DNA from 2 places in the Ruegeria sp. AP12 genome. Region 2 is predicted to be linked to the other one. Evidence: riboswitches for the same ligand, from Rfam matches in the RefSeq annotation. Region 2 holds a riboswitch; the other holds the start of a gene.

Region 1 (3,481 bases), on a different contig from region 2:
GCCGGGCAGGATGCGTTTCAGCATCGGTAGTTCGATCAGACGGAACATCGCCATTCCGTCACAGCCCAGTTGCGCGGCCAGACGGAACCTCTCGGCGGGGATTTCCTGCCACGCCTGCAAGATCAGCCGTGTGGCAAGCGGCAAGTTGAAGAACACATGCGCCAGCACGACGCCGTGCAACCCGTAGATCCGTATGGGCGGCAGGCCGAAAAGGCCCAGAACGTCGGAAATCCAGCCCGCCCGACCAAAGACCTGCAACAGACCAAGGATTGCGACGATGACCGGCAGGATAAACGGTGCACCCAGCAGCGCGATCAGCGCGCGCCGCCCCGGAAATCGCCGCCGGGCCAGTGCACGGGCCACAGGGATCGCAAGGGCCGCGCTGAACAGAGCCGACAAGATGGCCTGCACCAGCGTAAAGCGCAACGCGGCCCAGTCCGCCGGGCCGAACCCGCCGGCTGCATCAGCCCGCAGGGCAACGGCGGCCAGCGTCCCAAGGATCAGCGCAGCGACAAGCGCCGCTGCGCCAACACCCGGCCAGGGGCTTACTGGCTGAGCGCGCCCAGCCATTCCGCAAGCGCCTGATCCCGCGCAACGGCGGCCTCATCCGGGGACAACAACAGCGACTTTTCGGGGGTGATCAGCGTATCGAACCCTTCGGGCAGGCCCGATGCCGGAGTCACTGCCGGATACATCCAGTTGGTCGTGGGAATGATCTGCTGGAATGCGTCCGAGACCATGAATTGCAGAAACTGATCTGCCAGTTCCGGCTGATCGGTTCCGGCCAGTTTCCCGGCCACTTCCACCTGCATATAGTGACCTTCGTCAAAAGCCGCCGCCGCCTTGCTGGCGTCTTCTTCGGCAATCAGATGATAGGCGGGTGATGTGGTATAGCTGAGGACCATGTCGGCCTCACCTTCCAGAAACAGCCCGTACGCCTCGGACCAACCCTTAGTCACGGTTACGATATTGTCGGCCAGACCGGCCCAAATCTGGGGCGCGTCATCGCCATAGGCCGCCTTGACCCACAACAGCAGACCCAGACCGGGGGTCGAGGAGCGCGGGTCCTGAATGATGATCTTGGTGTCGCTGTCGGCCAGGTCCCGGAAATTCGCAGGGGCCGCAGCATCCGCGTTGTGAACAAAGGCGAAATAGCCCCAGTCATAGGGGGCAAACACGTCATCCGACCACTCGATCGGCAGCGCATATTCAGCGGTCACTGCGCTTGGCGCAAACAGGCCGGTTTCCTTGGCGGCGGTGATCAGGTTGGTATCCAGACCCAACACCACATCCGCGTCCGAGCTTTCGCCCTCAAGCCGGATGCGCGACAGAAGCGCTGCGCCGTCTTCAACGCCAACAAGGTTCAGGTCACAATCACAGACGGCCTCGAACGCCTCTTTGACCTTGGGACCGGGGCCCCAATCCGAGACGAAGCTGTCATAGGTGTAAACGGTCAGCTGAGGTTTGTCGTCCGCCATGGCGGCTGTTGCACTCAGAATTCCCGCAGCAATCAGCAGATGTTTCATGTCATCCTCCATTGCGGCGAGAGGGCAAGGATGGATGAACCGTTACCTTTCCCTCCGCCGGTTCTAGCCGGTTCAGGTTCAACGGGTTCGCCCATGGCATCTCAGCGTTTTTGTCACGCACCCCGAGGTAAAAGCCTGACTAGGGGGGAACGGATCAAAAGACAACCAGATTCGCTGCCCGCAGGTGCCGCCTGAAAGGGCCGCGTCGGGCCGAAACCGGGCAGGAAATTTCCGATAATGCCCAAAACAAGGGCCAAAAAAACGGATTGTTTTGCGCCCGATCCGATTTTTGGGAAATTCGTCCTGTCTGAGCGCTGGTCATTCCACTGAAGACCCCATATGAGGAACGCCACGCGTTTAACAGGCAGAAAAACAGTCCCGTGTTCGACCTTCCCGCGCAGCGCGCGCATCTCTCCGAAAAATATGATCTTGCCCCCTCGCCCGAGCTTGCCGAAAGCATGAGCGATATCTACGACCGCATGTCCCGTGTGGTGTCGCCGATGGATTGGGCGATCTACGCGCCTTACGTCAAGGCGATCAACGATCTGAAGGCCAGGCGCAACGCGGTCATTCTGGGCCACAACTACATGACGCCCGAGATTTACCATGGCATTTCGGATTTCGGCGGCGACAGCCTGCAACTGGCCATCAAGGCGACCGAGGTCGAAGCGGATGTGATCGTGCAATGCGGTGTGCATTTCATGGCCGAGACGTCGAAGATTCTAAGCCCCGACAAAACCGTGCTGATGCCGGATATGGAAGCCGGATGCTCGTTGGCGGAATCCATCACCGCCGAAGGCGTCGAGGAAATGCGACGCCGCTATCCCGGTGCGCCGGTCGTGTCTTATGTGAACACAACGGCCGAGGTCAAAGCGGCCTCGGACATCTGCTGTACCTCATCGAACGCGGCGCAGATCGTTGCGGCGCAGGACAGCCATACCGTCATCATGACCCCGGATCAGTATCTGGCCCAAAACGTGGCGCGGGACGTGCCGCAGAAAAACGTGGTCTGGTGGGAAGGTTCATGCATCGTGCACGAACAATACAGCGCCAGCGATCTGCGCGACTTCCGCGAATGGAACCCAGGCACGCGTCTGATTGCCCACCCCGAATGCCCGCCGGATGTGGTGGCCGAGGCTGATTTCTCGGGCTCGACCAGCGGGATCATCAAATACGTCACGGATGAGAAGCCGGAAAAGGCGTTGCTGATCACCGAATGTTCGATGGCGTCGAATATCGCGGATTCTCTGCCCGAAGTCGATTTTGTCGGCCCCTGCAACATGTGCCCTTACATGAAGAAAATCACGCTGGAAAAGGTGCTGTTCGCGCTGGATACCATGACCGGTCAGGTCGAGGTGGATGCCGAAGTGGCGGACAAGGCCCGCCTGTCGGTGCAACGCATGATCGACCTGTCGCGCCAGTTGGGTATTTGATCGGCGATATGCAAACCGTTCAGACACCGCGTGTGGTGATCATCGGGGCCGGGCTGGCGGCGGTCTATACGGCGCTGAAACTGGCCCCCTGCCCCGTGGTGATGATCTCACCCGAACCGCTTGGATCCGGCGCAAGCTCGGCCTGGGCGCAGGGTGGCGTTGCGGCGGCGATGGCGCGGACGGACAGCCCGCAGGCCCATGCCGAGGACACGATGCGCGCCGGGGCCGGGTCGGTTCTGCGCGAGGTGGCCGAGTTTGTGACCAAGGCGGCACCTGAACATATCCTTGATCTGTCCGATTTGGGCACCGGGTTCGACCGCACCGCCGATGGCAGCTTTGTTCAATCGCGCGAGGCAGCGCATTCCGCCGCGCGGGTCGTTCGCGTCAAGGGCGATCAGGCCGGGGCCGAGATCATGCGCGCGCTGATTGTGGCCCTACGCGAAACCCCGTCGATTCAGGTCATCGAAGATGCGCTGGCGGTTGGGCTGGACAGCGACGGCGCGCAGGTCAGCGGTGTCTATC
Region 2 (3,481 bases):
TCCTCCAACAACTCGGCCAAAGTGACGGCCATCACGTTCTTGGGTTCACCGTTAAGCACAATCTTCATCGACCATCTCCGACTGTTTGTTGTCCAACGCCAGATCGGCCACGCCCTGCGCCAGCGCCGGGGCCAGCAAATAGCCGTGACGGTAGAGCCCGTTGGCATAGATCGTCCCGCCCAGACGCCGAATGCGCGGCAGGTTGTCCGGGAAGGCGGGGCGCAGATCGACGCCAATTTCCAGCACCTCGGCCTCGCCAAATGCAGGGTTCAGCGCATAGGCGGCGCTGAGCAGCTCCAGCATCGACCGGGCCGTGATACGGCTGCTGTCTTCGCTTTCGATCATCGTGGCACCCAGCATGTAGATGCCATCGCCACGCGGCACGATATAAAGCGGGATACGCGGATGCAGCAGACGAACCGGACGCGTCAGGGTCACGTCAGGGCAGCGCACGACCAGCATCTCGCCCTTCACGCCGCGCAGGTCCTGCAACACATCCCGCGCCGTCAGCCCGCGGCAGTCGATGAGGTTATCCAACTGCGCAGGCGCGTGATCGTTGCGGAATTCGACACCCTGTTCCTTGAGATTGCGGTACAGGTCATGCAGCGCCTGTCGTGGATCAAGGTGAGCCTCCCCTTCAAAAAACAAGCCCTGTCCGAATCCATACAAATCAGGCTCTAATTCGGACAATTTCGCACGATCTACTTCGGTAAACGCTTCGGTCCGACGCGCGAAGCGGCACAAGTCCGGCACATCCCTGGCATTCGCCACGACCAGAGTGCCATTGCGATGCACCTGCGTTCGCTCCGCCCACCAGGCAATGGCCATCTGACCCAACCGCAAAACGGGTTCCTCGGCGTTTTCGTATTCGCACCACGGGGCCAGCATGCCGCCCGCCCACCACGAACACCCATGCGGACCGGGCGGGCCAGCGGGGTCAAAGACCTGCACCCGTTCGCCGCGCGAGACCAGCTCGCTGGCAACGGCCAATCCGGCAACCCCGGCCCCTATGACAGACCAGAGCGTCATCCGGGCCAAACCCGGTGAAAATGATGCACCGGCCCGTGCCCCGATCCGACATTCAACTCATCCGCCCGCGCAATCGCGCCTTGCAGATAGTCATGCGCTTCGGCCACCGCCTCGGGCAGCGCCATACCCTTCGCCAGACCGGCCGCAATCGCCGAGGACAGGGTGCAACCCGTTCCATGCGTGTTTCTGGTGTTTTGCCTTGGTGCCTGAAACTCGGCCACAACACCTGTTTCACCGATCAGCACATCGTGGCAGATATCACCCGTTCCATGGCCACCTTTCATTAGAACCGTGCGCGCTCCCATTGCGCACAGCGCCTTGCCCTGTTCGATCATCTCGCTTCGCGACGCCGCAGCTTGCTGATCCAGCAGGCAAGCGGCCTCGGGCAGGTTCGGTGTCAAAACACTCGCGCGGGGCAACAGGACGTCACGGAGGGTCTGCACCGCCGCGTCCGCCAGCAAGGCATCGCCGGATTTCGCAATCATCACCGGATCCAAAACGATGGGGCCGTCAAACTCCGATAGTGCCCGCGCTACGGTTTGGATGATTTCAGGCGTTGCCAGCATGCCGATCTTGATCGCGCCAACATTCAGATCGGTCAGCACCGCCTCGACCTGCGCGGCGATCACGTCCGGCGGGATACCGTGCACAGCCGTAACCGCCTGCGTATTCTGCGCCGTAACGGCAGTGATGACGCTGGAGCCGTAAACACCCAAAGCCGACATCGCCTTCAGATCGGCCTGAATCCCAGCGCCGCCGCCGCTGTCGGATCCTGCTATGGACAGGGCAATTGCTGCCACGTCGTCGCTCCTTCATTTTGGGGGCAACGCGGGCATGGAAAACGTCTGTATGCGTTAGACCGTTCCCTACGCCGGTATTGCCCGGATCAGGTTCGATGGGTTAGCGCGTTCACGCCTCTCAGCCCTTTGATCAGGGCACCCCAACGGTTGATGCGGACAATCTCAGGGCAGGCGCTGGAAATCAAGCGCCAATCCACAGGTCATAAGGCCACTTTGGGCAAGAGGTTAAGACCAAAGCGGCGTTTGAATTGCGGGGGAAAATGCGAGGCTCTGCCTCGCGCTCCGAGGTATTTTGGGCCAGATGAATAAAGGATCCCTTGCTTCATCTGGCTACAAATATCTCGGGGGAGACGCCCGGTACGGGCGGCGGGGGGGCAGAGCCCCCAATAGCGGACGACCGCCCGAATAGGGCAGTCCGCCTTAACCTTTCATCCCGTCCCAAAAGGACTTGACGGACGAGAAAAAGCTTTTGGATTCCGGGTGGTTATCTTCCCCCAGATCATCAAACTCACGCAGAAGCTCTTTCTGACGGCTGGTCAGGTTGACCGGAGTTTCCACGGCCAGTTCGATGAACATGTCGCCAACACCGCCACCGCGAAGGGCGGGCATGCCCTTGCCGCGCAGACGCATCTGACGACCCGACTGGCTGCCTGCCGGGATTTGCACCCGACCGCGGCCACCGTCGATGGTTGGAACTTCGATCGATCCACCCAGCGCGGCCTTGGCCATGCTGACCGGCACGCGGCAGTAAAGGTTCACGCTGTCGCGTTCGAACAGCTTGTGATCCGAAACCTCTACAAAAATATAGAGATCACCCGGAGGGCCACCGCGCATTCCGGCTTCGCCTTCACCGGCCAAGCGGATACGGGTACCGGTTTCAACACCGGCAGGGATGTTCACCGACAGGGCGCGTTCTTTTTCGACACGGCCCGCGCCATTGCAGGATTTGCATGGGTTCTTGATGATCTGGCCCAATCCCGAACAGGTCGGGCAGGTGCGTTCAACGGTAAAGAACCCCTGCTGCGCGCGAACCTTGCCCATGCCGGAACAGGTCGGACAGGTGGTGGGCTCTGCGCCGCCTTCGGCACCCGTGCCTTCACAGGACGAACACGCCACTGCGGCGGGCACGTTGATGGTTTTCTGCAGCCCCGCGTAAGCCTCTTCCAACGATACGCGCAGATTATAGCGCAGGTCCGAACCACGCGCCGCGCGACGTCCGCCACCGCCCCGCTGCCCGCCCATGAAATCGCCGAACAGATCGTCGAAAACGTCCGAGAACGCGCTGGAAAAATCGCCCTGACCAAAGCCGCCGCCGGGACGGCCCCCGCCGCCCATACCGTTTTCGAATGCGGCATGACCAAACCGGTCATAGGCCGCTTTCTTGTCGGCGTCGCGCAGCACGTCATAAGCCTCGTTGGCTTCCTTGAACTGCGCCTCGGCATCCGGGTTGTCCTTGTTGCGGTCGGGATGCAACTCTTTGGCTTTCTTGCGAAAACCCTTTTTGATCTCGTCCGCCGATGCGCCCTTGGTCACGCCGAGCACATCGTAGTAGTCGCGTTTTGACATCAGTGTTTCCTTCTGCCTCAACGTAATCGGGCCGGCCCGGCAACCGGACCGGCCCGCATTGGCCCGGTTACCCGTTAGTTACGCTT

What was found. Region 2 has a riboswitch for thiamine pyrophosphate ahead of thiD (bifunctional hydroxymethylpyrimidine kinase/phosphomethylpyrimidine kinase). Riboswitches for the same ligand answer to the same signal wherever they lie in the genome.
Region 1: linked by a shared signal. The riboswitch ahead of thiB (thiamine ABC transporter substrate binding subunit) and the one ahead of thiD (bifunctional hydroxymethylpyrimidine kinase/phosphomethylpyrimidine kinase) in region 2 are both predicted to bind thiamine pyrophosphate.

What each region holds. Positions count from the first base shown of each region.
Region 1 covers NZ_JBQFVZ010000004.1:86,659-90,139, forward strand. Annotated here, with positions in the region: gene ACR0E6_RS13090 (thiamine/thiamine pyrophosphate ABC transporter permease ThiP) at 1-570, opposite strand, end outside; gene thiB (thiamine ABC transporter substrate binding subunit) at 546-1,526, opposite strand; TPP riboswitch at 1,558-1,661, opposite strand; gene nadA (quinolinate synthase NadA) at 1,907-2,959, shown strand; gene ACR0E6_RS13105 (L-aspartate oxidase) at 2,968-3,481, shown strand, end outside.
Region 2 covers NZ_JBQFVZ010000003.1:90,496-93,976, reverse strand. Annotated here, with positions in the region: gene thiS (sulfur carrier protein ThiS) at 1-68, opposite strand, end outside; gene ACR0E6_RS11370 (FAD-dependent oxidoreductase) at 52-1,029, opposite strand; gene thiD (bifunctional hydroxymethylpyrimidine kinase/phosphomethylpyrimidine kinase) at 1,026-1,829, opposite strand; TPP riboswitch at 1,876-1,982, opposite strand; gene dnaJ (molecular chaperone DnaJ) at 2,250-3,395, opposite strand; gene dnaK (molecular chaperone DnaK) at 3,470-3,481, opposite strand, start outside.